Regions from separate parts of the Gracilibacillus sp. HCP3S3_G5_2 genome, predicted to be linked through region 1. Evidence: a T-box and tRNA genes for the amino acid it is inferred to sense, from the RefSeq annotation. Region 1 holds a T-box; the other holds one or more tRNA genes.
What was found. A T-box is a leader RNA that pairs with one kind of tRNA and senses whether it is charged. The one in region 1 lies ahead of glyQ (glycine--tRNA ligase subunit alpha), so its partner is inferred to be a tRNA-Gly.
Positions count from the first base shown of each region.

Region 2: it encodes a tRNA-Gly, which carries the amino acid that the T-box ahead of glyQ (glycine--tRNA ligase subunit alpha) is inferred to sense. The anticodon was not compared.

Region 1 covers NZ_JBQHXU010000003.1:71,737-87,477, reverse strand. Annotated here, with positions in the region: gene yqfC (sporulation protein YqfC) at 162-443, shown strand; gene yqfD (sporulation protein YqfD) at 468-1,682, shown strand; gene ACTNEP_RS05430 (PhoH family protein) at 1,685-2,638, shown strand; gene ACTNEP_RS05425 (HD family phosphohydrolase) at 2,763-4,904, shown strand; gene ybeY (rRNA maturation RNase YbeY) at 4,907-5,377, shown strand; gene ACTNEP_RS05415 (diacylglycerol kinase) at 5,349-5,720, shown strand; gene era (GTPase Era) at 5,844-6,749, shown strand; gene ACTNEP_RS05405 (YqzL family protein) at 6,898-7,038, shown strand; gene recO (DNA repair protein RecO) at 7,063-7,815, shown strand; T-box leader at 7,864-8,037, shown strand; gene glyQ (glycine--tRNA ligase subunit alpha) at 8,500-9,393, shown strand; gene glyS (glycine--tRNA ligase subunit beta) at 9,380-11,482, shown strand; gene ACTNEP_RS05385 (pyruvate, water dikinase regulatory protein) at 11,499-12,338, shown strand; gene dnaG (DNA primase) at 12,726-14,549, shown strand; gene rpoD (RNA polymerase sigma factor RpoD) at 14,570-15,685, shown strand.
Region 2 covers NZ_JBQHXU010000016.1:51-15,791, forward strand. Annotated here, with positions in the region: partial or broken rRNA gene rrf (5S ribosomal RNA) at 1-60, shown strand, start outside; tRNA gene ACTNEP_RS18450 (tRNA-Asn) at 74-148, shown strand; tRNA gene ACTNEP_RS18455 (tRNA-Ser) at 152-243, shown strand; tRNA gene ACTNEP_RS18460 (tRNA-Glu) at 256-330, shown strand; tRNA gene ACTNEP_RS18465 (tRNA-Val) at 413-488, shown strand; tRNA gene ACTNEP_RS18470 (tRNA-Met) at 516-592, shown strand; tRNA gene ACTNEP_RS18475 (tRNA-Asp) at 667-743, shown strand; tRNA gene ACTNEP_RS18480 (tRNA-Phe) at 764-839, shown strand; tRNA gene ACTNEP_RS18485 (tRNA-Tyr) at 887-972, shown strand; tRNA gene ACTNEP_RS18490 (tRNA-Trp) at 1,005-1,075, shown strand; tRNA gene ACTNEP_RS18495 (tRNA-His) at 1,089-1,164, shown strand; tRNA gene ACTNEP_RS18500 (tRNA-Gln) at 1,175-1,249, shown strand; tRNA gene ACTNEP_RS18505 (tRNA-Gly) at 1,255-1,329, shown strand; tRNA gene ACTNEP_RS18510 (tRNA-Cys) at 1,377-1,450, shown strand; tRNA gene ACTNEP_RS18515 (tRNA-Leu) at 1,463-1,544, shown strand; gene ACTNEP_RS18520 (alpha/beta fold hydrolase) at 1,569-2,039, opposite strand; gene ACTNEP_RS18525 (ABC transporter substrate-binding protein) at 2,337-4,091, opposite strand; gene ACTNEP_RS18530 (non-canonical purine NTP pyrophosphatase) at 4,190-4,777, shown strand; gene ACTNEP_RS18535 (MFS transporter) at 4,774-5,976, shown strand; gene ACTNEP_RS18540 (DinB family protein) at 6,614-6,889, opposite strand; gene ACTNEP_RS18545 (hypothetical protein) at 6,926-7,063, opposite strand; gene ACTNEP_RS18550 (YVTN family beta-propeller repeat protein) at 7,498-8,745, shown strand; gene ACTNEP_RS18555 (hypothetical protein) at 8,953-9,237, shown strand; gene ACTNEP_RS18560 (TetR/AcrR family transcriptional regulator) at 9,467-10,021, shown strand; gene ACTNEP_RS18565 (MFS transporter) at 10,131-11,255, shown strand; gene ACTNEP_RS18570 (LysR family transcriptional regulator) at 11,815-12,723, opposite strand; gene ACTNEP_RS18575 (alpha/beta fold hydrolase) at 12,865-13,872, shown strand; gene ACTNEP_RS18580 (LysM peptidoglycan-binding domain-containing protein) at 14,356-15,741, shown strand, end outside.

The DNA of each region.
Region 1 (15,741 bases):
GCTTATATTATTCCGATTCTGATAGGTAAGGTAAAAATGGAATGGAATACTTATTTTGGCCTGATATTTTCCTTATGATCTTCTACTTGCTAAGTTTCCGTATAACTGTTCTTAATTTTGTATATTTTCATAGAATGGAGTTGAGGGGAGGCATATGTTCAGTGAAAAAGATAAAAGAAAAATTTATGACTGCTATTACACGTACCTTTGATCTGCCTTCTGAAATAACGATGGAATTGCCGCGTATTACCATGATAGGATCGATTCACGCGTACATAGAAAATCATCAAGGTCTCGTCATCTTTTCTTCTACCGAATTACTTTTAAAAGTTCACCAAGGACATGTACGAATAAAGGGAGACGGTTTTGTACTAAAAACGATGATAGACAAAGACATTTTATTAGAAGGAAATATAAAAGATATTACTTTTGAAAAATCGTAAAGTTTAGATTCGGAGGGAAGATTTATGTTTGTCAAGCGTAATAATTGGTTATCAGGCTATATTATTTTAGAAATAAAAGGGCAATACCCTGAACGCTTTTTTGATTTATGTACAAGATATGATATTCCGATTTGGGATATCAGAAAAAAGAGTGAAACAATAGCAACAGGAAAAATAAAATTAGCTGATTTGCCTAAACTAAGAGTAGTAAAAAGAAAGACCATTTATAAAGTGTATTTTAAAGGGAGAGCTGGATTTCCTTTTTTACTACGTAATTTGACTCATCAAAAGCCTTTACTGATTGGCTTCTTTATTTCCATCGCTGTCATTTTCTTTTTATCTAACATTGTTTGGCGAATTGATGTTAATGGTTTAGATGAAGAAATAGAAATAAAAGTCCTCCAGCAATTGGAAGAATACGGTTTAGAAGAGGGAAGCTTTCAATGGAATGTTGCATCACCTGCTACGATTCAGAAACAGTTATTAGCTGACATACCGGAATTGTTGTGGGTTGGTGTCAAAAAAAATGGATCTGCTTTCCACTTGGAAGGTGTGGAAAAGACAATAGTCGAGAAAGAAGACGACGACAAGCCTGGACACCTCGTTGCGACGAAAGAAGGGGTAATTGAAGATTTGTTCGTCACAAGAGGACAACCTTTGGTAGGAACGAATGATGTAGTTTATGAGGGAGATATTTTGGTGTCTGGCTACCTTAATCAATCAGAAGAAAATGGAGAAGAAGAGGATGTAGATACGGGAAAACCTGTGGCAGCTGATGGAGAAGTCATTGCAAAGGTATGGTATAAAAGTGAAATTACCGTTCCATTGGACAACCAGTATCAGGTATTGAATGGACATAATGAGCAAAAACATTATTTACATGCTTCCCAATTTTTAATTCCTATATGGAACTTTAAGAATCCCGAATATGAACATTATCAAGTTGATGTTGAGGAAAAAAACTTCTATTTTTTGAAGTGGAAAATTCCGCTTAGTTACGTGAGGCAGACTATTTATGAAGCTGAGGTAGTAGAGGAAGATATTACGTTAGAACAAGCGAAGGAAATTGCGATAGAACAAGGTAAAAGAGAATTAATGCGAGAAATTCCACACGATGCAAAAATAACGGAAGAAAAAGTTTTGCACGAAAGGGAAGAGAGTGGTAAAGTAAAATTAACCTTGTATTATACTGTACTAGAAAATATTGCAAAGAAACAACCAATTACTCAAGGAGATTGATTATGTCAGAAGATCTAAAGATGATTGATTTACAATTAGAAAATCCAAATGAAGCATTAACACTTTTCGGTACAGAAGATCGTCATTTAAAGCAATTAGAAGAACAATTGCAAGTTTCCATTACTTCTCGTGGCGAACAAATTAGTGTTTCAGGTAGTAATACCGATGTAACGATTATTCAAGAAGTATTAAATGGACTATTGACGATCATCAGAAAAGGAATAACTATCACTGAGCGGGATATTATTTACGCAGTAGACCTTGCGAAAAAAGGTAAAATAGATCAATTGGAAACGCTATTCGAAGATGAGATCACGAAGAATGCAAAAGGCAAATCGATCCGTGTAAAAACTTTAGGCCAGCGGAACTATTTGCAGAACATGAAGCAGAATGATCTTGTCTTTGGTATAGGGCCCGCAGGTACTGGTAAAACATATCTTGCTGTGGTGATGGCTGTGCATGCACTAAAAAATGGGAAAGTAAAACGAATAATTTTAACAAGGCCAGCAGTAGAAGCAGGAGAAAGCTTAGGTTTTCTACCTGGAGATTTAAAAGAAAAAGTCGATCCGTATTTACGACCTTTATATGATGCTTTACACGATGTTCTTGGTATGGAGCATACGATGCGGCTAATTGAGAGAGGAACTATTGAAATAGCTCCACTTGCTTATATGCGAGGAAGGACCTTAGACGATGCTTTTGTTATTTTAGATGAAGCGCAAAATACGACAAATGCACAAATGAAGATGTTTTTAACGCGTTTAGGCTTTGGTTCTAAAATGATCATTACTGGTGATGTTACGCAAATTGACTTACCTAATGGAGTGCAATCAGGTTTAACTGAGGCCAAAGAAAAGTTAGCAAATATGAAAGGGATCGGCATCGTTTATTTATCACAATCAGATGTCGTCCGACACCCAATTGTTCAAAAAATTATCGAAGCATATGAAAAGTAAATAAACTGCTTAGATTATACAAAATGGAGTTGTCTCAAAAGTGCTTATATGCAAGGACTTATGGACAACTCTTTTCTGGGACAACCGATTGTCAGATATCAGCCCAGAGAATAGGGGGAGCAAAATGAAAAAGTTTAAGCTAATAAAACAAAAGTTCATTTCTTTTTTTCAGCATAATCTTATTCAATTAGTGACAGCTTGCATTGTCATCGTAAGCATCTTTTTTGTTGTGAGCTTCCAGAACGTTCACACTGAAACCTATGATATCGAAAAATTCTCTGTGGCCAATGAAACAATACGTTCCCCTATTACGATAGAGAATACGAAAGAGACAGAGAGAAGAATTAGAGAGGTTGTTCAATCTGTAGAGGACCATTTTGAAATATCTGAAGAAGTAACAGAAGAGCAAATTACATATATCAACGAAGTGTTTGAAGCAATTGACAAAATCGAAACCGGAAATATTGAATTAGATTCAGAAGAAGAAAAACTAACTTCTATTTCTGATAAAGTTGCTTATCTTGAAAATTTAGTTCATGATGAATTACTGACAGAAGTTGAAACAGATACGTTTCAAGCGCTATTTCAAGCTTCAGCAGAAGAGAGAGTATTAGCCAAGGAACTGATTACTACAGCTATTTATGATGCTTATTATAATGGTATTAAAGTAGAAGAAGTAGATCAAGCTATTGAGGGAGCGCAGCAAAGACTTACGTATTCTACTTTGGATAATGCTTTCGTTGAATCATTGAAATCACTGATTGTGTTTAGCATACAGCCTAATTCTTTTTTTTCAGCTGATCTAACAAATGAAGCACAACAGCAGGCAAGAAATAGTGTTGAACCTGTTATGATAAGAGCAGGTGAAGTAATTGTTGAAGAAGGCCAATTGATCACCAATGAAATATATGAAGAGTTAGAGATTACCGGGCTTTTAAATGAAGAACGAAATCTATACCCGACGATTGGTTTGGTACTTTTAGTGTTATTAATGGGCTTATTTTTATGTTTTGAATTACGTCATCACATGAAACACGCTGGATTAGATATTCGTAAATTGATTGCTATTAGTGTGTTAAGTATATTTCTAGTGCTTATGTTGAAGGTTGTCAGTTTTTATACAACTTCCATTAATCCATTATATTTAGCTGCTCCGGTAGCAACGGTATCTATGTTACTAAAAATTTTAGTCAACGAACGAATCGCTATTGTTATGTCATTGTTTTATGCTGTGATTGGCAGTGTCATCTTTAATGCTGATATTCCAGGATTGTTAAATATGGAAGCAGGAATATTTATCATGTTTTCCCAATTGGCTAGTATTTTCTTTTTATCTGTCATTAAAGATAGAGGGTCGATCATTAAGAGTGGTTTAGCTACATCTATTATAAACATTATAACAATCTGTTTATTTTTATTCTTATCATTTGAAAAATATTCATGGTTAGATTATTTGTCTTTCAGTGGCTATGGTTTTCTTTCTGCTATTATTGCTACTATATTAACATTGGGCATGTTACCGTTGTTTGAAACGGGTCTAGGTATATTGTCTGATACGAAACTTTTAGCTTTATCGAGTCCTAATCACCCATTATTACGAAAATTGCTAATTGAAGCTCCGGGAACTTATCACCATAGCATTATGGTAGCTAATTTAAGTGAAGTTTCTTGTGAAGTGATTGGGGCAAATGGACTTTTAGCAAGAGTGGCTGCTTACTATCATGACCTTGGTAAAACGGTCAGGCCGCATTATTTTATCGAAAACCAGATGGGGATGAAAAATCCTCATGATTATCTTGATCCTTATCAGAGTGCTGAAATCATTTTACAGCATCCTATTGATAGTGCGAAGTTATTGAAAAAAGAAAAACTTCCACACGAGATTATTGACATCGCTTTGCAACATCACGGTACCACTTTATTAAAATTTTTCTATTATAAAGCGAAAGAGCGTAATGACCAGGTAAAGGAAGATGACTTTCGTTATGATGGGCCAAAGCCAAAAACCAAAGAAGCAGCAGTAGTATCGATTTGCGATTCGATAGAAGCAGCAGTCCGTTCGTTAGCGAATCCTAATCAGGAGGAAATTGAAAAAATTGTTTCAGCTATTTTTGAAGATCGGTTATTAGACGGTCAGCTAAATGATAGTTCGTTAACATTTAATGAATTGGAACAAATGAAATTAGTGATTTGTGAGACACTAAAAGGTATCTACCATTCCCGTATCCAGTATCCGAAGGAAAACAACATGAAGGAGGCGAGATAGAAATGGAAATAGATTTTTATGATGAAACGAAAAAGGTATCACAGGAACACATTCAATTAATTAGCCAACTGCTTTCATATGCTGCAAAACAGGAAAATATTGAAGAAAATGCAGAGCTATCGATATCCTTTGTGGATAATAATGAGATTCAGCATTTGAATAACCAATATCGTGGACTTGATCAACCTACTGATGTCCTATCATTTGCTCTTGAAGAAGCAGCAGATGACGAAATGGATATTGCAGGAGCAGATATTCCGTTGGCACTAGGAGACATCATTATTTCTGTCGACAAGACTAATGAACAAGCGGCTGAATACAACCATTCGTTCTCTAGGGAACTAGGATTCTTAGCTCTACACGGTTTTTTACATTTACTTGGATATGATCATATGAGTGAGGAAGATGAGAAAAAAATGTTTTCAAGACAAGAGGAGATCTTAAATGGCTTCGGACTATCGCGGGAAAAGTAAATTTCATTTCGGGTTGCGGTACGCACTGAACGGTTTTAAAGTGGCCATCTTGACAGAACGAAATATTACCATTCATATCATTGCAGCAATTATCGTTTTCATTTCAGGTATTCTTTTTTCTATTTCAATGATAGAATGGGCGATTTTAACTTTGACAGTTGGAGCAGTTATCAGCATGGAAATGATGAATACTGCTTTAGAAAGAGCTTTAGACCATTTGGAGCCAGGGCATCACCCTCAGGTAGGGATCGCCAAGGACATTGCAGCTGGAGCAGTATTCATCACGGCAATAGTGGCAATAATCATCGCAATTCTGATTTTTTTGCCAAAGATTTTGTCTTAAGCGTAAAAGGAGCACAGATCGTAAAACTTTACCACTAGTTTTGTCGAAAGTATGAAATCTTAGAGAAGTTATAGTATTATTATGTTATAAATAAGCAACATGATGTTAAGCGGAGGAAAAGTTATGCATAACCATTTCAAATCAGGATTTGTAGCCATTATTGGTAGACCAAATGTAGGAAAATCGACCTTTATGAATCGTGTTATTGGTCAAAAAATTGCCATTATGAGTGACAAAGCACAAACAACCAGAAATAAAATTCAAGGTGTATACACTGATGAGTATAAACAAATTGTATTTATTGACACACCTGGAATCCATAAACCTAAGCATAAATTAGGTGATTTCATGGTGAAAATAGCGGAAAATACCTTAAACGAAGTTGATTCGATTATGTTTATGATTAATGCAGATGAAGGCTACGGAATGGGTGATCAGTATATAATCGACCGATTAGAGGCGATCAAAAAACCGGTTTTTTTAGTCATCAATAAAATTGATCTTGTTCATCCAGATCAGTTGTTACCTCTTATAGAGCAATATAAGGACAAGTATCCATTTAAAGAAATTGTCCCTATTTCAGCTCTGGAAGGAAATAATGTCAATCATTTAATGGAAGTATTCACAGAACATCTTCCGGAAGGACCTCAATACTATCCTGAAGATCAAATAACCGACCATCCAGAGCGATTTATCATCGGTGAACTGATTCGCGAGAAGGTATTACAATTAACGAGAGAAGAAGTGCCACATTCGGTTGCAGTAGTAATTGAACAAATTGATCATCGAGGTGAAGGCGAAAAAATACTAGTACAGGCAACCATTGTAGTTGAGAGAAAATCACAAAAGGGCATTATTATCGGCAAACAAGGTCAAATGTTAAAAGAGATTGGAAAAAGGGCAAGACAAGATATTGAACGGCTATTAGGCTCGAAAGTGTATTTGGAATTATGGGTCAAAGTTCAGGAAAATTGGCGAAACAAAGCCCATCAACTACATGAATTTGGATTCAAGCAAGATGAGTATTAGAGTGAATGGAGTACTCAGGCATTTGTAAATGTTGTAATGTTGGTTAGTTTGATACATGGTAAATTTTTTTACTAATTGAAATAAAATTAATGGAAATTCTAATATTGAACACAATGAAAGATTACCATAAGGAAAGGTGAGGTTTGTTGTGATCGATGTACCATGGAAAATATTTAGTCAAACAGGCAATATTGAAGCTTATTTATGGATGAAACAAGTTGAGTCAGATGATTATCAAGAACAAGAAGAAGATGTAGACGATTCATTATTAGAGGATACACATTTCTAAGACTGAAAGGGATAGGTGAAGCTTGTGTTTGAAAAAGTTGAAGGCTTCATTTTGAAAACACAGGATTATGGGGAAACACATAAAATTGTGACGTTATTAACACCAACATTGGGAAAAGTTGGTGCAATTGCTAGAGGGGCAAAGAAAACAAAAAGTAGAATGGCTGCTATTACGCAGCCATTTATTCATGGTTCGTATTTGATACAGCCTGGCTCTAGTCTTGCTACTATTCAACAAGGCGAAGTAATTAACTCCTTTCGTAAAATAAGAGAAGATATTTTTAAAACAGCTTATACAAGCTATCTAGCAGAATTAACAGATAAGCTGATTGATCCTAAGAAATATAATCCTTCTATCTATCAGCAGTTATTGCATACGGTACAGCGAATAAATGATGGAGAGGATGCGGAGGTCCTCGCAATGATTTATGAATGGAAAATGTATAAAGAAGCGGGATTTGCTCCAGTAGTAACAAAATGTGTTTCTTGCGGAAATACACATGATTTAAAAGCATTTTCTATTTCAAATGGTGGCTTGTTGTGTAGAAATTGCTTGACACTAGATGAGAATGCCATCTCCATTCCTGAAAAAGTAGCCAAGCTTATGGCATTATTTACTTGGGTTGAAGTAGCGCAAATCGGGAGTATTTCAGTGAAACCAGAGAATAAAAGAATGCTCCAACAAATTATGGATCAATATTATGAAGCCCATGGTGGATATTATCTGAAGTCAAAAAGGTTTTTAACACAAATGAACCAGTTAAATGATCATTTATAATTGACAAGTCGCGTAATGTTTCGTATGATGTAAAAATAAAATGAATAATGGATTGCAAAGAAGGAGAGTAGTACTGATTTATTGTCTTTCAAGCGAGTTCAGGGTGGTGAAAGCTGAACAAGTTCAAGGTCAGGAAGGCGTTCTGGAGCAATTTTTAGGAAAGTGGTCATCTTTTAAACAGATGACAAGTAGGGTGGAACCGCGGGCAAACCCGTCCCTATGCCTTATCAAAGTGATAAAGCATAGGGACGGGTTTTTCGATTTCTCTTTTAGCCCTTAAAAAACGAAAAACAGCGAAGTGATTTTTCGATTTGATTCTTTTTTTCGTCCTGATTTTATTGAGCAGTAGTCATATGCTCCGGCAGAATACTCCGCTTTCAGCGGGCATGGCCTAGCCTCAGCCTCCTCGAAAAGCAAAAATCGCTTTTCTGCGGGGTCTTCAGCTCGTGCTGTCCCCACAGGAGTCTGCCTATTTTGGCTTCGCTAGTTATAATTTTCGAATGACTTTTCAGAGTGTTTTTCTTGTAAAGTTAGCTGAAGTCGAACCGATGGAACGCTCATGTATAAAACAGGATGGAAGAATGTTTCACACGGACAATTGCCATTATTTCGTAATAGATCTCTATTGCAAATTCGTTTTTATAGGAAATGAAAAAATTCTTTACATAGGAGGATGAAGTATTGATGAATATTCAAGAAATGATCTTAACACTACAGAAGCATTGGTCAGATCAAAATTGTATTTTAATGCAAGCATATGACGTTGAAAAAGGGGCGGGAACGATGTCACCGATGACCCTTTTACGCAGTCTTGGACCGGAACCATGGAATGTTGCGTATGTGGAGCCATCACGCCGTCCAGCAGATGGCCGCTATGGGCAAAATCCAAACAGACTATATCAGCACCACCAATTCCAGGTGATTATGAAGCCATCGCCTGACAATATTCAAGAACTCTACTTGGAGTCATTAAGAAAATTAGGAATTGATCCGGCATATCATGATATTCGCTTTGTTGAAGATAACTGGGAAAATCCAACGTTAGGTGCAGCAGGCCTTGGTTGGGAAGTTTGGTTAGATGGCATGGAAATTACACAATTCACTTATTTCCAGCAAATCGGTGGTTTAGAAGCAAAACCGGTAGCTGTTGAAATCACATACGGTATAGAACGTTTGGCTTCCTATATTCAGGATAAAGAAAATGTATTTGAGTTAGAATGGACAGAAGGTGTAACTGTAGGAGATATTTTCTACCAGCCGGAGTATGAGCATTCTAAGTATACATTCGAGGAATCTAATACTGACATGCTTTTCACGCTATTTTCAACGTATGAAGAAGAAGCAAAGCGTGCGATGGAAAAGGATTTAGTCTTTCCAGCATATGATTACGTGCTTAAGTGCTCACACACTTTTAATTTATTAGATGCAAAAGGGGTAATTTCCGTAACGGAGCGAACGGGATACATTGGAAGAGTTCGTAATTTGGCTAGAGAAATCGCTAAACTGTATGTAGCGGAAAGAGAAAGACTTGGATTCCCCATGTTGAAAGGAGAAGAGGTTCACCATGAAAACAACTAATGTTTTGTTTGAAGTTGGATTAGAAGAAATGCCAGCTCGTTTTATGAATGCTACTGAAAAGCAATTAAAAAATAAGACGATATCATGGTTAAAAGAAATTCGCTTAGCATATCACAATCTGACAACATATATAACACCAAGACGATTTGCGGTTTTAATTGAAGGACTTGATTACAAACAAGTTGATCAAGAAGAGGAAGCTAAAGGTCCTGCTTTAAAAATTGCTCAAGATAGTGAAGGTAATTGGACGAAAGCTGCGATCGGTTTCTCTAAAGGTCAAGGAAAGTCTGTAGAGGATCTTTATGTAAAAGAGATGAACGGCACGAAGTATGTGTTTGTAAATAAATTTATAGAAGGTAAAACCCAAGAAGAGTTGTTGCCAGCATTTAAAGATATTGTTCTTAGTCTAAACTTCCCTAAAAATATGCGTTGGGCAAATCAAAATTTACGCTATATTCGTCCAATTAAATGGCTTGTGGCATTACAAGATGAGAAAGTAATTCCTTTTGAGATAGCTGGGGTTCACACAAGTAATCTAAGCTATGGTCATCGTTTTTTAGGTGGAAAGATAGAAATTAGTAACCCATCTCTCTATTCAAAAGTTTTAAGTGATCAATATGTTATTGCAGATAGTGTAAAACGCCAGGAAATGATTGTAGACGGTATTAAAAAACTCGAGAAAGAAAAAGGTTGGAAAATACCAATGGATGATGATTTACTAACTGAAGTAACCCACTTAGTGGAGTACCCAACAGTTTTCTTCGGGCAATTTAGTGAAGAGTTTTTGCATATACCGAAGGAAGTACTTATTACTTCTATGAAAGAACATCAACGTTATTTCCCTGTCCAAAATGAAAAGCATGAACTGCTGCCTTACTTTATTGGTGTACGCAATGGAACAAGTGATCATATTGAAACAGTAGCAAGAGGTAATGAGAAAGTATTACGAGCACGATTACAAGATGCACAGTTTTTCTATGAAGAGGATCAAAAACAATCGATTGATAGTAATTTACAACTTTTAGATCGAATGGTTTTCCAGGAAAAGCTCGGAACAATTGCAGATAAGGTAAAACGAATAATAGAAATTAGTAGTCTGATCGCTGATGATTTGAATTTGTCTGACAAGGAGAAATCTCAGATTGAAAGAGCTGCAAAGATTAGTAAATTTGATCTTGTTACCAACATGGTTAAAGAATTTACTGAACTTCAAGGAATAATGGGCAGAAAATATGCAACTATTTTTGGTGAAGATGATGTCATAGCGCAGGCCATTGAAGAGCATTATATGCCTAGAAACGCTAATGATGAATTACCTGCTAGTTCTGTTGGCTCTATTGTGAGTATAGCAGATAAGCTGGATACAATTGTTGGTTGTTTTGCGGTTGGCTTAATACCAAGCGGATCACAAGACCCTTATGCACTAAGAAGACAAGCTCTTGGTATACTTCAGATCATTCAACACCATAACTTGGATTTAAGTTTGAACCAATTAATAGAAAAAGTATTCGCATTATTTGATGCAAGAAATATTTCGACAATGGAAAAATCTCAAGTATTAGTTCAATTAGAATCATTTTTTAAACAACGTGCTGCATATATTATGAAAGAAGCTGACATCGAAGCTGATATTATTGATGCAATTCTGGTCAGTAAATTATCAGATTTCGCCTTTTTATTAGAAAAAGCAAAATTGTTGAAAACAAAACGAATAGATTCTCAATTTAAAGATAAACAAGAAGCATTTGTTCGTGTGATGAATTTAGCAATGAAAGCTGATGGGGATCATGATGTGCAACCTAGCATATTTGAAAAGAGTGAAGAAAACAAGCTATATGATACGTATCTAGAAATAAGAGATCCCTATAGAAAAGCAATTGAGGAGAAAGATGCTAACGAAGCACTTGACCAATTAACATCATTAGTAGAGCCCATTCATCAATTCTTTGATCATACAATGGTAATGGATGAAGATAAAAATATACGAAATAATCGTCTGGCGCTATTAAAAGTAATTGCCGATGAAATTAACCAATTTGCAGATTTAACCAAAGTCCAATGGAAGCAAACACAGGTTCATGCGGACTGAGGAGGACATGGCGTTCATGGAAAAAGCAATTATTTATATTGTTTCTGATTCAGTCGGTGAAACAGCAGAATTTGTCACGAAGGCAGCACTTAGTCAATTTATGAATGAAAATGACTATGATTTATATCGTATTCCCTATGTGGAAAATATTGAAGTTTTGCGTGGGGCAGTTTACCACGCAAAACAACTAGGTGCTATGATTGGGTTCACTTTAGTTAATCCAATGTTTAGAGAGTTTTTAATTCAAGAAGCCTCGAATAAAGGGGTTGAATGTGTTGATATAATGGGGCCAATGTTGCAGGCAATGGAACGAAAATTCCAAAAGCAACCTAAGCAAGAACCCGGCCTCATTCATAGACTAGATGAAGACTATTTTAGAAAGGTAGAAGCAATAGAATTTGCAGTACGCTATGATGATGGTAGAGATCCAAGAGGAGTAGAACAAGCAGATATTGTATTAATCGGAGTATCCCGAACATCTAAAACCCCATTATCACAATATTTGGCACATAAGCAACTGAAGGTTGCCAATGTACCTATTGTCCCAGAAGTTGAACCTCCATCTTCATTATTCCATATTCCATCTCATAAGTGTATTGGATTAAGAATTAGTCCTGAGAAATTAAATGGTATTAGAAAAGAACGGTTAAAGAGTCTTGGGCTAGACGACCAAGCTGCTTATGCGGATGTAAATCGAATTGAAGCAGAATTAGCATATTTTGACAAGATCATTCATCAACTTGATTGTCCAGTTATTGATGTGTCGAACAAAGCTGTCGAAGAAACTGCCAATCTTATTTTAAATATGATCAATCAACCCTATTGGGACTTACACGATAATAAGGCTAGTGAATAAATAAGCAAAGATATTGGAAAATAAGATGAACATATATTATAATTATATTTTGTCAAAATGTTTATATTATTAATAAAATGTCCATTACTTACTAATATAATAAACTTTTGCCATTTGTTTCCTGCTTTAAACAAATGACAACATTTTTTTAAAAAAACTATGAAATAAGCAGGAATTTGCAGTTTTGTGTAGAATTATGTATCTATACAGATCTTTTGTTATTCGACATTTTATGAAGATCGCCTAAGTCTTGAATCTTGTTTATAGGATTTAGATTAGAGGTATTAGGTTATTAAGAGCTGTCAATCAGCAAATTTTAACTTATACCAATGATGAGAAAATTGTCGAAGTGTTAATTTGAATAGTAGTGAGAAATGGTGATGAAATATGGCCAATCAAGTGTCAGATGAAACAATTGAATCTCTTCGTCAAGCGAATGATGTAGTTGATATCGTAGGAGAATATGTACATTTAAAAAAACAAGGCCGAAATTATTTTGGACTTTGCCCATTTCACTCAGAAAATACACCTTCATTTTCCGTCAATCAAGAAAAACAAATTTATCATTGTTTTGGATGTGGTAAAGGTGGTAACGTTATTACCTTTATCATGGAAATGGAAGGTTACTCTTTTCAACAAGCTATTCGTCATTTAGCTGAAAAAGCTGGTCATTCTATTCCGGAACTAAAAGACTCTCGAATGGAAAGGGCTAATTCTGGGGAACAGACAATGTTAGATGCATACCAGTGGTTAGTTAAACTATACCATCATTTATTACGACATTCAAAGGATGGTAAAAAGGCATTAGAATATCTTTATAATAGAGGTTTTTCTGATGAAGCAATTGATCAATTTCAAATTGGCTATTCCCCAACATCAAAAGATTTTATTCCACAATTTTTGGAAAAGAAAGGTTTCCATAAACAAGTAATGGCTAATGCTGGATTATTAACGGCTGGAAATGATGGAAACTATTATGACCGATTCCAAGCAAGAGTTATTTTTCCAATCCGTAATCATTTAGGTAAAACAGTCGGGTTCGTAGGAAGAACTATTACTGATCAGGAACCTAAATACTTAAATAGTCCAGAATCATCGTTGTTTAAGAAAAGTCAACTACTTTACAATTTTGATTTGGCTAGGAGTGAAATTCGGAAACAAGGAGAAGTAATACTTTTTGAAGGGTCTGCAGATGTTATATCCGCTTATCAAGCTGGTGTCAAGAATGGCGTAGCATCACTAGGAACCTCTTTAACAGAATCACATGCCAATCTTTTAAGAAGGTATGTCGATACGGTCCTGCTTTGTTATGATGGAGATGATGCAGGACAAAATGCTACTTATAAAGCCATTCAGTTATTTAAGAAAGTTGGCTGCAATATCAAAGTAGCACCATTACCTTATAAGTATGATCCTGATCAATATATCCAAGAGTTTGGAAGGGAGAAATTCCGAGAACAAGTTATTAATGCTGCAGATTCCGAGATCGTCTTCTTAATGAAGTATTTAAAAAGGAATTTTAATTTAAAACTTGAAGGAGATCGACTGCAATATGTAGAAAAAGTAATAGGGGAAATTGCACAATTAGAAAGTTCTATTGAAAGAGACCACTATATTCGAGAATTAGCAGAAGAATTTACTATTTCATATGATGCTTTATCACAAGAGTTAAAGTCTCGAATGCAAAATATCAAAAAAAATGATGATAACCGCGGGAGGTTTGGAAATACTAATGGTGGAAATCAAGAGAAATATCGATCAAAATCGTTACATGTTTTACCACCAGCATATCAAAATGCCGAACGTCGCTTAATTGCATTTATGTTACAAAATGCTCACATTGCTGAAAAAGTACAAGAAACAATTGGCTCGAAGTTTAATGTAGAACAACACCAAATTATTGTAACCCATTTGTACGGATATTACGAAGAAGGGAATCAACCTGATCCCAGTCATTTTTTAACATATTTAGATGATGCAAATCTTCAACAGACAGTTGTTGAACTATCGATGATGGATTATTCTTGGGAAATGTCAGAAAAGGAGCTACAAGATTATATTCATCTCATTCAATCAGAACAAACAGATAATGAAAAAATAAAACAACTTAAGCAGAAAATGAAACAGTTAGAGAAAACAGACCCTAAGGAAGCTGCTAAAATAGCAATGGAGATTATAAAGATAAAACAACAATCGAAAAATGGAAGTTAGTTTTGGAAGGAGGGGCACTCATGGCAGAAAACAAGCCATCACGTTCAAAAGAAGCTGAATTAACAGTTGATCAGGCAAAAGACCAATTGTTGGAATTAGGTAAAAAACGTGGTGTATTAGCATATGAGGAAGTAGCAGAAAGATTAGCAAATTTTGAATTAGAATCCGATCAAATGGATGAGTTCTATGAGTACTTGAATGAACAGGGGGTAGAGGTAATAGGAGAATCAGATGATGATCCTACTATGCAACAACTCTCAAAGGAAGAAGAATTTGATCTAAATGATTTGAGTGTACCATTAGGAATTAAAATCAACGATCCAGTCCGTATGTATTTAAAAGAAATAGGTAGAGTAGATTTATTATCAGCTTCGGAAGAAATCGAACTTGCCAAAAAAATCGAAGAAGGTGACGAATACGCTAAAAAAAGATTAGCTGAAGCAAACCTTCGTCTTGTTGTAAGTATTGCGAAGCGTTATGTCGGCCGCGGTATGCTATTTTTAGACCTTATTCAAGAAGGAAATATGGGGCTTATTAAAGCAGTTGAAAAATTCGATTTCAGAAAAGGTTTTAAATTCAGTACCTATGCAACATGGTGGATTCGACAAGCAATCACAAGAGCTATTGCAGACCAGGCAAGAACAATCAGAATTCCTGTTCATATGGTAGAAACCATAAATAAATTGATTCGTGTTCAAAGGCAATTGTTACAAGATTTGGGTAGAGAACCAACCCCGGAAGAAATAGCTAAAGATATGGATTTAACACCTGATAAAGTAAGGGAAATATTAAAGATTGCTCAAGAACCTGTTTCATTAGAAACACCAATTGGCGAAGAAGATGACTCACACCTTGGTGACTTTATCGAAGATCAAGAAGCTACATCACCATCAGATCACGCAGCATATGAATTATTAAAGGAACAATTAGAAGATGTTTTAGATACACTAACAGATCGTGAAGAAAATGTATTACGCTTGCGTTTTGGTTTGGATGATGGCAGAACAAGGACTTTAGAAGAAGTTGGTAAGGTATTTGGCGTAACAAGGGAAAGAATTCGTCAGATTGAGGCGAAAGCATTACGGAAATTACGTCATCCTAGTCGTAGTAAACGATTAAAAGATTTCTTGGAATAAAGCTCTAAGTGTACCTAATGAACTATCTTCCTTTCTGTGAAGATAGTTCATTTAAA
Region 2 (15,741 bases), on a different contig from region 1:
CTCTCCAGCGCCCATGGTAGTTGGGGCTCGCGCCCCTGCGAGAGTAGGACGTTGCCAGGCACTTTTCTTCCATTCCACAGTAGCTCAGTGGTAGAGCAATCGGCTGTTAACCGATCGGTCGTAGGTTCGAATCCTACCTGTGGAGCCAAATGGAGAGCTGTCCGAGTGGTCGAAGGAGCACGATTGGAAATCGTGTGTGCGGTCAACGCCGTACCGAGGGTTCGAATCCCTCGCTCTCCGCCACTTTTAAATATAGGCCCGTTGGTCAAGTGGTTAAGACACCGCCCTTTCACGGCGGTAACACGGGTTCGAATCCCGTACGGGTCACCAACCATAATTCATTAATATATAGAATGCATGTTAAGAACGCAACGTCCTGTTGCAACACATGCACTAGTACATCCTGTACGTTGGAGGATTAGCTCAGCTGGGAGAGCACTTGCCTTACAAGCAAGGGGTCGCAGGTTCGAGCCCTGCATCCTCCACCATTCAAAAAAGAATACTTTCCTTATTATCGCGGGGTGGAGCAGTCTGGTAGCTCGTCGGGCTCATAACCCGAAGGTCGCAAGTTCAAATCTTGCCCCCGCAACCAAAATTTTCTTGTAGCGTTGAATAAACTTCTGCGAAAGAAAATAATCATTGTACTTGAAGAGTGCAACAAAATTTGGTCCGGTAGTTCAGTTGGTTAGAATGCCTGCCTGTCACGCAGGAGGTCGCGGGTTCGAGTCCCGTCCGGACCGCCACTATAAACTTATCAATTATTGGCTCGGTAGCTCAGTCGGTAGAGCAACGGACTGAAAATCCGTGTGTCGGCGGTTCGATTCCGTCCCGAGCCACCACTTTTAAAGTTTTCTCTTTCTTATAAATAAAAATGTTCAATAATTATGGAGGGATAGCGAAGTTGGCCAAACGCGGCGGACTGTAAATCCGCTCCCATCGGGTTCGTAGGTTCGAGTCCTACTCCCTCCACCATTTATAAATTTATATTTGATAATAATAATCGTAGGGGTATAGTTTAACGGTAGAACAGAGGTCTCCAAAACCTCCAGTGTGGGTTCGATTCCTACTACCCCTGTTTTTAAATTATGGCGATCATGGCGAAGTGGTTAACGCACCGGATTGTGGTTCCGGCACGCGTGGGTTCGATCCCCACTGGTCGCCCCATTTAAAATATTGGGCTATAGCCAAGCGGTAAGGCAACGGTTTTTGGTACCGTCATGCGCTGGTTCGAATCCAGCTAGCCCAGCCATTTATGCGGAAGTAGTTCAGTGGTAGAACATCACCTTGCCAAGGTGGGGGTCGCGGGTTCGAATCCCGTCTTCCGCTCCATTTTAATTTAACATTCTGATTATTAAATCATATACTATTAATATCGAGGCGGTATAGCCAAGTGGTAAGGCAGAGGTCTGCAAAACCTTTATCACCGGTTCAAATCCGGTTACCGCCTCCATTTTCTATTTATGCCGGTGTGGCGGAATTGGCAGACGCGCACGACTCAAAATCGTGTTCCTTCGGGAGTGTCGGTTCGACCCCGACCACCGGTACTTATTTTTCCGTTAGTAAGATAATCAATTAATCGTGAATATACTGAAATAACAACGTTTCTCACATTGTGGGAGACGTTTTTTTATCTTTGTTTTTGATAAATCGTGCGAACTAATCGTGTGCAGACGTACGAATAATTTAAATGGCTGTTTATGTTCTTCTAAAAGGTGAGTTCTTAAGACGGTAGTCCCATCAAAGTCATGTCCGATAATCATCGGATTCTTTAATCCCCAGAATTCAAGTAGTTCAGAAAGAACTTTATTCTGAACTCCTAATGAGACATCTATATCAGTCTTCTCAGAATAACCATATCCAAGAAGGTCGTAGTAGTACACAGTGAACCACTGACTAAGTGCAGGAATAATATGTCTCCAATTAAAAGAAGACCAAGGGGTTCCATGTACGAGCACAACGGAGGGACCTTCACCTTTTATATCATAACTTATTTTTCCGTATGTTGAGGAAAAGCTCTTGGTTAGTCTATGTTGTTCCATGAATATTACCTCCTTTTATTTAATTACTATACATAATAAATATATCATTTTTACATCGTACTGCCTTGTTAGTTCCAGAAGCCTTACTTCACTATCTAACCGATTGTTGAAAAAAGCTAATGACGATTGTTCAGCTAACCTGCCCCGTTAGTTGAACAATAAAAAGCGATGCTTCTTTATTAAAGAATCGCACCAGTAGTATTATAAGTATAATGTTAAATTGATGTCAGCTTCACCTTTTTCTTGTAAGTTTATTTGCATGCTCACCATATTCATTCAAAATTTTAAGTAATAGCATTAAGCTTCATACCAGACTTTTGTAAAGTCTATCCACCCTAACGCATTGAAGGAAACTCCTTTAACATAATGAGGGTAAAAGGCAAATTGATTCAATCTATATAGGTGAATATGTCCATTTTGTTCTATGCATTTACTCTCAATTTGCTTTAATAAAGAAAATATATTTTCATCCTTTTTACAACAGGCGGAAATTGATTCTCTTGGTAAGTGATATTTTAAGAGACTATGGTTTCCTCTAAATGCTGAAAGATATGTATATAAATCACTTTCATCCCCAATTTGTTCCCCAAGGATAAGATCAGCTTCTTTGCTAAGTGGATGTTTATGTATTTCAACATAATCGTAAAATTTGAGCCTAACTATAATTCCTTCATCAAATAAAACTTTCTGAATCCACTCTGCATCCGCTTCATTTCCTGCACCACGATAACTAACTAAAGTGAGTATTTCTCCTTTGTAGCCACTTTTTGCTAGAGCACTTCTTCCTTCACTAATCGTTCGTTTCTGTTCTTTTCCTTCAGACTTTTCTAGTAAGTGGGATGCGGCTTTATACCTTGAACCGCCTAGTTCATCAATTATTTTAATGGGTAATATAAAATGAAATATAGCATCTCTTAATAAAGCATTATTAGAAAGAATGCCTCTCTGTAAATTTAAAGTAAGCAGTTTGCTCCCCTTGTCTAGCTTCGTATACTTGTTAAAGTTCTGAAGCTTTCTCCCCTGATACGGGTAATGATAAAAGTTCATTTCTTCAAAATGGGGAATATGATTCAGATCAGTAGCATTATCATAAAGCTTTGGAAAAAAATAAATGGTGATTTCATCTAGAAAGGGACATCTTAAGAAATATTCACGAAAGACGGTTAACACCAATTTTTCTTCATCATTCTCGGTGACTTTGAATGGACCTGTACCAATTGGTTTCTGTTCTACTATGGGTATATCCATCGGAATAATGCTTCCTCCCAAAGATGAAGCTAAATGTAAGAAATATGGACAAGATGTACCAAACTCAAATTCAACGACATAGTTATTCCTAACTTTTATCTCTTCCAAATCTTCAACTATCCATTCATAAGCTGATGGACTTTTTTTATGCCGGATAAAACTATAGCGGACATCCTCTCCTGTCATTTCCTCTCCGTGATGAAAGAGGACTCCTTTTTGTAAATAAAAGATCCATTTTGTATAGTCAGCATTATGCCTCCAATGATGAGCCAAATGAGGTAAAAACTTATTATCTTCTTCCTGATAAAAAACTAGTGTACTGAATATATGACGCATGATGTGATTTTCAGATCGCCTCCAGATTTTAGCTGGATCTAAAACAGGCAGTGGTCTGTAAGAAGGAAATTGTAATCTTGACAGCTTACCATCTGCTGGGGCTATTTGTTCATTGAGGTATGAATGGAATATCCAATCAACAAATTCACGCTGCAGTGAATCCCTTACTTCATGTTTCCTTAATAGTCTAATAGCCGCGTCAATGGATGTTGGTGTTAACATGTTTTTTGCTTCGTTTATAAGAAGGGTTTCCACATTTTCTAAAAGAATCATACTGGAGTAATTTCCTCTTCCTTTGCCTGGCTTCCATTCAATCCAGTTTTGTTCCTCAAATTTTCGTAGGATAATCTTAGCATTGCGATGAGAGCATGAAAGAAGATCTGCAATATCATGCACTGTGATCTGAATCTCCTGGTGAGTTACTTTGAACCTTCGAAAAATAAGGTTATAATGTTCTATTAATTTCATAATCAACACCTCATTGAAAAGGGGAAATTTAATTAGTTCAATTATACACTTTTTTTCCTCTTTTCAGAAAGTACAATGAAAGTAGGAGGTTGATATCAATGAAAGTTATAATTGCATCATGGAATCAAAAAAAGGTGAAGAAAATACAGCATTTCTTTAAAGACTTACCAATAGAGATAGCTCCTTTATCAAGTAAGTTTAAAGATATCGAAGAAAATGCCGATACATTCATTGAAAACGCACAATTGAAAGTGGAAGCGGTCAAAAAGCATTTTCCCACTAACATTATTTTAGGAGAGGACTCTGGGTTAACAATCAGCTACTTAGAAGGTTTTCCCGGAGTCAAGACAGCACGATTTTCTCCGGGCAGTGATGCACATCGTGCAGAGAAGCTGGTAGTAAAGCTTGCTGGTGTTTCTTTAAGCAATAGAACTGCTCAATTTAACAGTAGCATCGCAATTGCTTTTCCAAATGGCGAATCTGCAGTTTGCAACGGAATCATGCATGGGTGGATTAGCAATAGGATTAATGCCAACATCCAGGGATATGGTGATATTTTCTTATTAAGCGATGGTAAAGTTCTTTCTGACTATGATGAGTGCTATAATCCTTTTAATCATCAGAAACTAGCCTTATTTCAGGCAAAGCAACATATTTTCGAATGGCTGGACAGACATACCTCATGACTACTGCTAAAAGGAAAGTCATTGGAATCGCAGTTATTACAGCAGCTGCACTGCTCGGAGATTCAATGTTAATTATTGCATTACCCGTTTTTTGGCAGGATTTTGGTTTAACATCACTATGGCAAATTGGTATTCTGCTTTCAATTAACCGATTTGTTCGGCTTCCCATTAATCCTTTAGTCGGGATGTTTTATCAAAGGTTCGAGCTTCGTACAGGTGTTTTGATTGCTTTGTTAATTGCGATCGGAACAACTGCTTCCTATGGGATATTTAAAGAATTCTGGGTGCTCTTTCTTATGCGTCTCTTTTGGGGTATTGCCTGGTCCCTGCTCCGCCTTGGAGGATTCCTGACTGTAGTTGAAGTCACAACCGAGCATAACAGAGGTAATCTTGTCGGCCTATATAATGGGCTCTGGGGAATAGGAGGCCTAGTAGGGATGCTAGGTGGAGGAATACTCGTTGACCAAACCTCAATTATGTTTGTGACTTCCCTATTTGCTGCTCTAGGTCTACTAGTACTGCCAGCCGTATTTTTCCTGATTCCTCTATCTAAAACGAAGCACCAGGAGAAAGTAGAGGATTACTCTCACAAGAAATGGCTTACATTATCTGTTGGATTTATTCTCATCACGAGTTTGATGGTAGGTTTTATCATTTTTGGTCTCTTTGCTTCTACACTTAGTACATCCATTGAAACCAAATACTTCAACAATTGGAGTGTAGCCCAATTTACCATTGGGTCAGCTACTATAGCTGGTATCATTCAAGCATTACGATGGGGATGGGACCCTTTTTTAGCTCCGAAAATTGGAAAGATGATTGATTCAAGTAGAAAACCGAATATATTTATTATAATCCCTTTAATCATAGGGTCTCTTTTGCTTTATGGATTAGGTCAAGTACGGAGTATTATACCGTTATTGGTTCTACTCTTATTGTTTCAATTGATTTCCACTATTATTGTTACAACTACTGACACTATTGCCGTTCAAGCTGCCAGTAAAACAAATAAAGTGAAAGTCATGACTGCGCATACGATTGTGGTTGATGTAGGAGCAGCGTTAGGACCATTACTAGCCTTTTTATTAATGAGTGTATATAATCTAGCAGTTGTTTACTATTTATCAGGATTATTGTTTGCTTTACTAGGAGTGAGCTGGATCACTCTTATTCTAATGAAAAAGAAGATAACTCAATAGCTAGCTACTATAACACTAATGCCTCTACAACTAACTAGTATTTGGAGAGGCGTTAGATTAAACTTTTAATATTATATATAGATCAAATTAAAAGCTAGATTGCCGTTCGGTTTAAGTTGTTAGAAAACTGTTGTCTTTTTATGAAAAGGATACCGAAGAAAAATCTTGTTGGATTGTTAAAGTAAACTGCCCCGATAGTGAAAAAGTGATCCTTCGTATTGAAGCATCGTACCCGTTACATTAAGTGCAATTTTCAAAAACTTGTATTCTATTGATACCACTTAGGTTTTAATCTACTGAAGTAATCATGATCTTCTAAATACATATACACTTTATCTAACATCTCATTCATGTTGTTTGGAATAGTTTTTAAAGTCCATACTACATTGGAGAAAACACACATTGCTAAATATAGTAAATACAATCTCCAAAACGCTTCATCTGGTTCTTTATTATTAGAATAACCTTTAATTTGTCCTATTGAAAAAGGGATGCTATTAGCTGGTTTAGTTTAATAATCCACGCTTCAATACTACCATAATATTCAAAAAACGTTTATTAAGATAAAAGACAATCGTTTTAATGTTCGCCTTGTTTAATTAAAGCACCCGTTAGTTTAACATGGGTCGCACTATTTTTAATTATGCAGTTTATCAGTTATTTGTTTTAAGTGGTGAGCATCGTGTTTTACGAAAATCTTCGTAAAACTTTCTCCAGAGAGCTTTCTTTTACCTCCACCAATAGTAAACCTAACATCTCCGTCTAAACTTGAAAATCTTTCAGTTAATTCCTTTCGAGTTAAAACAAAATTATCTATAATAGTTTCAACTGAGTAATCTTTAATAAAAGTCATAGCCTCTTCATTATGTTGGTCATGGTCTGGGAACTTCGGTAAATCAGCATCTTGAACCATTAAGGGTACCATATTTTCTAAGTTGAATTTATCCCACTAGTATAGATGACCCACGATTTCTCTGATTGACCATTTCCCTTCTCTAATAGGTTCAGATAGTATCTCTTCAGATATTTCTTTCAAGTCCAAAATATTATCAACCATCTTTTCAAACTGACTTAGCGTTTTATTCATTTTATATCCTCCTCATAAATTTGTTAGAATATTGAAACCTCTATATTACCACAAATTGTAAAAAAAACAGAAACGTTTGTTCCTATTCTTGATTACAATGATTAACAAGTATATTTGAGAAACCTGCCCCGTTAGTTAAAGAAGATTTAAAAATCTTAACTAAGGATGTGGATTTTTTACAATTACATAACCGCAATTGGTGTATTATTATTGACTCCCCATTAAATCTCCCCTTGCTTAAGCGCAAAACCTAAGCTTAAGCTTATTTTTCTGTTTGAAGTCCGCACTCCTACAATCATTCATGATAAATTTTTATAAACTAATGTAGAAGAACGTATCCATACAACAATTCTTGTTATATGTCTCAAGTAATCATATAACATTCTCTAAACAGATGTTATACACAAAAATCTTATAAAGGAGGTGATAAATAAATGAAACTACAAGGAGGATGCTGTCCAACGTATCCTACGATAACAGAAGAGATTTGCGGGAATTTCAATGGACCTTTAGAAGCTGAGGAAATTTGGAGTGCATCTGCTGGAGCTTATCGATCCGCAACGTTTCAACTGTTTAATGATATTACCAGTACCGAAACCGTAACTGCAGCAGGAGATGCGACACCAGCCATCGATTTAAGTCCAGCACCAGGAAATACAGATACACAATCCGTCAATAATCCCACTTCCTTTACCATCACAGCAGCTGAAGGAGATAGTGGAACCTACTGTATTACGCTCTATCGTAATCTGGGATTTGTACCGACACCCACACCACCAGAACCTACCTGTACGGACTTAGTGTATTTTACAAATTTACTCGATAATACAGTCTCCCAAATAGATCCTGAAACGAATACTATCATTGCTACCATTCCTGTAGGAAATCAACCATTTGATGTAGCACTTTCCCCGGATGGTACACTCGCATTTGTCACAAATGTATTAGATAATAGTGTTTCCGTTATTGACACTGATTCCAACACTGTCATTGCTACCATTCCTGTGGGGGGCGCACCAGAAGAAGTAGCCTTTACTCCTGACGGTTCACTCGCTTATGTCACAATCAATCAAACTGCTTCTGTTTCGGTAATTGACGTCTCAACCATGACTGTTATTGACACGATTCCGGTTGGAAGCGAACCAGTAGGAATTGACATTACTCCTGACGGTACTCGCGCTTATGTCGTAAATTCATCAAGTTTTACAGTCTCTGCGATCGACATAGCAACGAATACAGTCATTGCTACCATTCCAGTTGGTTTTTTACCAAGAGAATTAGCAATTAATCCTGAGGGCACTCTTGTTTATGTCGCAAACGCAGTAGATAGTACGATCTCCGTTATAGATGTCGCGACCAATACGGTTATTGCTACCATTCCAGTAGGGAGTACACCGTTTGAAATTGCCTTTACTCCGGATGGGTCTTTCGCTTATGTCGCAAATCAAGGTAATAATACGGTCTCCGTTATTGACGCTGCTACCAACACTATCGTTGATACTATTACTGTTGGAGCTATGCCAACAGGGGTAGCAATAACACCTGATGGAGCTTTTGTTTATGTTACAAATCAAAATGAGGATACAATCTCAGTCATTGACACCGCGACCAATACGGTCATTGCAACTATTCCAACGGGGGATACTCCATTTAGAATAGCAATTGGAACGGTTTGTCTGTAGGATAAAGTTCTTTTAAAATTTATCGATAACTGGGATTGCCCATGGTCTGAGCATTAACCAGCAAATAGACAGCTCTTTTATGAGCTGTCTATTTCTTATAAAGAGGCTCCATGATGAAAGGTAGGGCATCCCAAAACATCTATATTTTATTGAAAAAAGGTGATATAATCTGTCAGAATCATTCATTCAATTAAGGATGTTAACATATTGAGTAAAAAATCGTTTCATATATATAACATTATAATTCTGTTGTTATTATTGTCATTAAATTTATTAGTGTTATTCGGTGCAGGTATCAGTGAAGGTGAGATTGATTTTGTTACTTGGTTTGCGCTAATAGCTTCATTTGTAATATGGGGATTATTTTACTTTCTTCAATTTGCATGTTTTAACAATAAAATTTGGAGAATATCCTGGCTTGTTGTAATGGTAATATTACTTTTCTTTTGGGAAACAGGACTTGGAACCTCTATTGGTAGGATGATAGTTTAAATTCGCTCTTCCAAAATCTATACAGAACAATGTGGGTTTAAAATAAAGTTTAACCATTTGTAATTGAATTCAACTGTTTATAAAAAAGTTGCACCGTTATACCCCTCTGGATATGCTCGTTTAAAGAGCTGTTTTTAACAACCATATACAGTATTGGTTCGTTCATTCTTGCTATAAGAAAAGTGACATGTTAAGATTTATAATGAACGTTCTATATGGAGGGTGTTACATGAAAAAATCACAGAAAAAAGAAGATATAATTAACACAGCTGAGACATTATTTTATCAGCATGGTTTTCATGCAATTGGTGTAAAAAATATATTGGAGCAAGCAGGAGTAGCAACAATGACCATGTATTATCATTTCCAGTCGAAGGAAGATGTTATCAAAGAAATATTAATTCAAAGGGAAAAACACTATTTTCAATTGTTGGAAGCTAAAATCGACAGAGGGAATAGTATTAATCAGTATGTAGAGTCGCTAATTAAAGCACACCTGGATTGGATAGAAACTGAAGGTTTCAATGGTTGTTTATTCTTAAGAGCTAAGCAGGAATACGAAGGTATAAACGAAGAAATTGCTTCAATAAGTAGAGAACATAAAAAAAGACTCTTAAACAAAATTGAAAATGATCTGAAGCTCCTTAAGGCTCCCAAATCCCTCAGTGTGCAAATATCTACTATACTAGAAGGAATAACATCGATGGTTCAAATACTAGAGTTAGATAAGGTGAAAAAGACGGCACTTGATTTAGCGAAAAGTATTCTGGATTCCGAAAAATGATTTTAACAGGAAATAAGTAGAGAATAGTGTCTTAAATTTACATTGTTCTCTATATTTTTCACTTAATTATTATAATGAACGTTATATATAAAAAGGAGGAAGAACTATTATGAATCCAAAAAAATTAATAGCAGTGGGCTTACCAATGATTGCTGTAACGTATGGTTTATCTCGATTTAGTTATGGCCTAATGCTTCCATATATTAACGAAACGATTAATATGGATCAATCAACTAGTGGCATCATCTCGTCTTTATCATACATTGCTTACTGTATAGCAATAATATTTGCAATGGCGTTTTCTAATAAAGTTACTCCAAAATCTCTTCTTGTGGTAGCTGGATTATCATCGATTCTTGGTTTGGGTATAATATCCATTTCTTTTAATCCGGTAGTACTAGGTTTAGGGATATTTTTGGCAGGGTTGAGTACAGGGGTTTCATCCCCGCCATACGCTAATATTGTTAGCACTAACGTAGAAACAAGGTTCCAGAATCAGGCGAATTCATGGATTAATTCCGGTACAAGTATTGGAACAGCCTGTACAGGGGCAATTGCAATCCTTATGACTAATAGCTGGAGAGAAACATATTTGATATTTATGATCATTGCTATTTTTGTGCTGATTGTTAATTATAAAGTACTTCCAAAAGATCAAAGTTCAGAAAGGAAGGGAACAGTTGGCTACTCTAAAAAGGAATGGAGACGGTCTTTTCAACTAATTATTGCATCCTTATTTATAGGAATATCCTGTTCGGCATATTGGACATTCTCAAGAGACTTTATATTAAATTTGGATAGTGTTCCTACATACCTAGGAGAGTGGTTTTGGGTAATTATTGGAGTAGCTGGCTTATTGGGAGGAACTGCTGGTACATTTATACAAGAGTTCGGGTTAATAAGTGCGTATAGGCTTTCTGTATTAGCAATTGCCACTTCTTCCCTAATCCTAGGAATTTATCCAGGTAACAATATAACAGGATTCCTGTCACCAGTACTTTTTGGAAGCTCTTATATTTTCATAACAGGGGTCTTCATCGTATGGGGGATTTCTGTGTTTAAAACTAACCCATCATTCGGACTAGGAATACCGTTCTTAATACTTGCACTGGGGCAAGCCATGGGGTCCATTTTCTCAGGAGTAGTAGCCGATATATCAGGATATCCTATCCTTTTTATCGGGGCTTCTATAATTGGTTATGTAACCTTAGTATTTAAACCCAAAACAAATTAGAAATTTTGCTTATACTACAAAAATGATCAAACTTTATTTTCAGGCTACACATTGTTCACTCTATTTTTTTATTATAATGAACGCTATATATAAATATGTAATGCGGAAAAATGAATAGTAGTGCGCTTGCCAATGTCTCGGTTTAGTTAAGGTCTAATGCTTCTATGTATTAACGAAACGATTAATAGTCAATCCAACTAGTGGTGAAATCTCATCTTGGGTCCTACCAGCAAAACGCGGAAACATACGTTTAACAAAATGTGACACAATAAAAAGGAAGATTGCGTACGTAAAGGATTTGAAAAAACGTGAAATAAATCCACTTTGCGGCACAAATTCTGACGATGTTACCTTAATTATTTTAGGGGTAAAACCAGCAACTGGTTCTACCCCTTGTTAAGGTTTATTTTAAGATAAGGTTATCGAGCATTAGAACAGTAGCTGGTATCCAACCTTTAAGGTTGCTTTAAGTAGCCTTTTTTAGTAGATTAATTCCTATAGTCCTTGTCCCCAATAGTTGCGGATCATGGGTCCAAGAGCTTGCAGTTGAAGGTTTTTTCTAAACGGTTTTATTCTCCTCCTCTTTAGCGATACCCTCCCTTGCTGCTTCTATAAAAGATAATATGATTGGTGAAAGCCACTTTTCTTTATGCCAAGCCATATGAGTATATACTTGTACGTCCGAAAATTGCCATGGAAGAGCAACAAGATCACCACGTTCAACTTCTGCTTCCACTGTGATTTCAGGAAGAAAGGCAATACCGATTCCTGAAATTGCACATTGTTTAATGGCTTCGGCATTTTGAAACTCCAAATAAGTAATACTATCAATGCCTTTTTTCTCAAATGATCGATCAAACATGGTTCGATAAGGACAGCCCTTTTCATTAACCAGTAATACTTCTCCGTGAAAATCTTCCTGTTGCAGTACAGGTTGTTTCGCAAGTGGATGGTCAGGAGCAACGAACAAGCGGAAAGTTTCTTTCAGTAACGGTTCTACAGCAAGTCTCTTTGAGAGAATAGATTCGTCCAGCATAAAGACGACATCCGCGGTTCCATCAAAGAGTGTCTGCTTGAGTTCCTGATTTGGAACAGAGCGGAAGATAAGTCGAACTCCTGGATGGCGGGAACGAAATAGCTTAAAGATAACTGGGAGGCGATAGGCGCAAAGAACCTCGTTGGCACTTATTGTAAGGGTGCCTCTAATATCTTCGTTGTCATGAACGGTATTGCGAGCTTCGTCTAATTCTTCTAGAACGCTTTGGATATGAGTTAAAAAGCGTTTACCCGCAGTGGTGAGAACGAGCTGCTTGCCCAAGCGGTCAAAGAGAGGAACACCAAGTTCTTCCTCCAATGCTTTTATTTGCATCGTAACGTTGGAGGGGACGTAGTTCAGCGCGTCCGCAGCCCGACTAAAATTTAAAGTGGAAGCAACTGTGCGAAATGTTTTCAGTTGGCGTAATTCCATTATACTGTCCCCCTTTTATTTTCAATATTATTGAATGCTGATTTGAATTTTATTCACTTTTATTGAGAGTACCATGGGATTATACTTAGTACAAGAAATACATTCTAGATGTGTTTCATTTTTGAAGGGGGCGACAATACAATGGATTATGAGATTTTTGATTTGGGTGACGTAACCTTGCAATCAGGAGTAACGTTACCGAACGCATTTCTTGCATATAAGACTTATGGAGAATTGAATGAAAAGAAAGATAATGTGATCGTCTATCCAACTGCTTTTGGCGACCATCATGTTCAGAATGAATGGTTGATTGGAAACGGCATGGCCCTAGATCCGAGAAAATATTTCATTATCGTTCCAAATCTGCTAGGAAACGGGTTATCTTCGTCTCCTAGTAATACTCCTGCTCCATTCGACAAGGCTAATTTTCCTCAGGTAACCATCTATGATAACGTTAATTTACAGCATCGACTGGTGACCGAAAAATTCGGCATTCAGAAGATTGCTCTGGTAGTTGGATGGTCAATGGGAGGTGTTCAATCATTCCAATGGGGGGCAAGCTACCCCGACATGGTGGAACGAATTGCCCCCTTCTGCGGAGGTGCAAAGACTTGGCCGCAAACGTATATAGTTCTGGACGGAATGAAGGCTGCTCTTATGGCTGCAGTTGGCCATGATTCAAGTAAACTAAATCATTTGACTTCCGCAGACATGCGCGCTGTTGGTCGTGTCTATGCGGGATGGGGCTTATCTCAGTCCTTTTACAAAGAGGAACTTTATCGTGAGATGGGATATGATTCATTGGAAAATTTTGTGGCTAGAGTCTGGGAAGATAGCTTTATGAGGATGGATCCACACAATGTCCTAGCCATGTTATGGACTGGACAAAATGGAGATATTAGTGCAAGCTCCACCTATAACGGAGATTTCAATGAGGCGCTTAAAGGCATTAAAGCGCTGGCTATCGTCATGCCAAGTATCACGGATCTCTTCTGCACGGCGGATGATAACGAATACGAGGCTAAGCATATCCCTAATGCTGTTCTTAATCCTATCGAGTCAATCTGGGGTCATTTTGCCGGCCGCGGAATCAACAGTGCTGATAATAAATTTATTGATGACAACCTAAAGCGCTTATTGGAAACTTAAATTTCCTTAAAAATCGTAAAATATGGGTCTGCTATGTATTTTGATTAAACATAAAGATAAGACAGTGACTGAGTGGGATACTTTAGCAAAGAAGTATAAGTATCCTGCTTCCTCACGTTTAATATATGTATTTGGATTATGGAATGGCGTGAAAGTAACCTTAACGCGGAAGGTATTTATATTGTAGAAGAAAGAATGTTGAACTTTTTCGAATTAAGATAATAGTGGAGAAAGTTTTGATTTTCAAGAGAGTGGGTAAATAATCTTGTTAGCTAATTCTAGCAAGTCTACTACTGTTTATTCATCCAAATATATAATTTTACCGAAACAAGGCTTCTTATGAGTAGAAGTCTTGTTTTCTTTTGGAAGAACGTCACTCCCACTAAATGAATAGCCTATTGAAGGAGGGAAGAATTATATTCTTTATTGCTGAATTAGGGAATATAAGTCTTATGTGATTCAAGCAAGAAAGGAGGATTTATCATGCAAATGTTTTACACAGTTCGTGCAGATGATACGATATCCCAGATTGCACAACGTTGGGCCATTCCGATCGACTCATTGATTGCTGCAAATAATCTCGTTTCCCCATATACAATTTATATTGGGCAGCAGCTTTCCATGCCACCAGGGGTAGATCGCTATCAGGTTCAACCAGGTGATACAATTTTTCAAATTGCCCAAAATCATGGAATTTCTCAGTCTGTAATTATTGCTGCAAATAATCTTCAGCCCCCATATACTATCCAGACTGGTCAGCTTTTAACAATACCAACAGGTGTTCCGTATTACGTTGTACAGCCTGGTGATAATTTGTATCAAATCGCAAGGCACTTTAATGTAGTAACAGGTGGCAATGTGAATTATGAATTGATTAGGCAAGTAAACAATCTTCCTTCTACTACCATTAATCCTGGTATGAGATTAGTTATACCATATGCACCGCCCGGTGAAGATGGATTGATTGCTTATATCTCAAACCGGACCGGAGCATATGATTTATGGTTATATAATCCGAGTAATGGATCGAATAGACAGGTGACATTTGGATTAGGTGAATCGTACTCGATTCCATATTGGTCTCCTGACAGTAGCAGAATCGCATTTGTAGGTGAAAATGGCGTATTATACGTAGTGAATTTGACGAATAACACGTATGCTGCAATAGATCAGTTTTCACAACCAGAAGGAGTATATCTAAACTGGGCTCCGGATAGTCAGCGACTTGTCTATTCAAATGGAAATGAAATCATCATTTATAATGTAGCGACCCACCAAGTACAGCGAATCAATCAACCAAACGCAAGGGATGTGCAATGGTTCTCAAGCGGACAAGAGCTTCTATTCGAGGCACAGGATGAAGCTGGTTTTAGTCAATTATATAGAATTCGAACAGATGGAACAGGCTTGCAGCAAATTACGCAAAACACTGGTGGACCGTTCAACTTTGTAAGACTATCACCAGATGGTCGTTATGTACTCTACACGAGTCCAGGCGCTAGTATTTCAATCATTTATTCAATTGAGCTTGCAACAGGCAGCGTTTTCGAGGTGGAAGGAGGACCGCTTGCCAAAAATTACAATCCAACCTGGTCACCTAATTCAGCATCGATTGCCTATAGTACAACTGCATTTGAAAATCAGGGATATTTTTCGCAAATTCGAACAGCCGGAAGGGAAGGAGATAATGACCGGATTTGGGCAATCTCTAATTGCTTTCTTACTCCTGTAACATGGTCGCCTGATAGTAGTAAAATTGCTTACTTATCTGGTTGCGATGAGTTTGAAGGTGCCAGTGAGATTTGGATGGTCGATTTAGATCATCCGGTACCGATTCAACTTGTTACAGATGGAAACATTACAGCACTA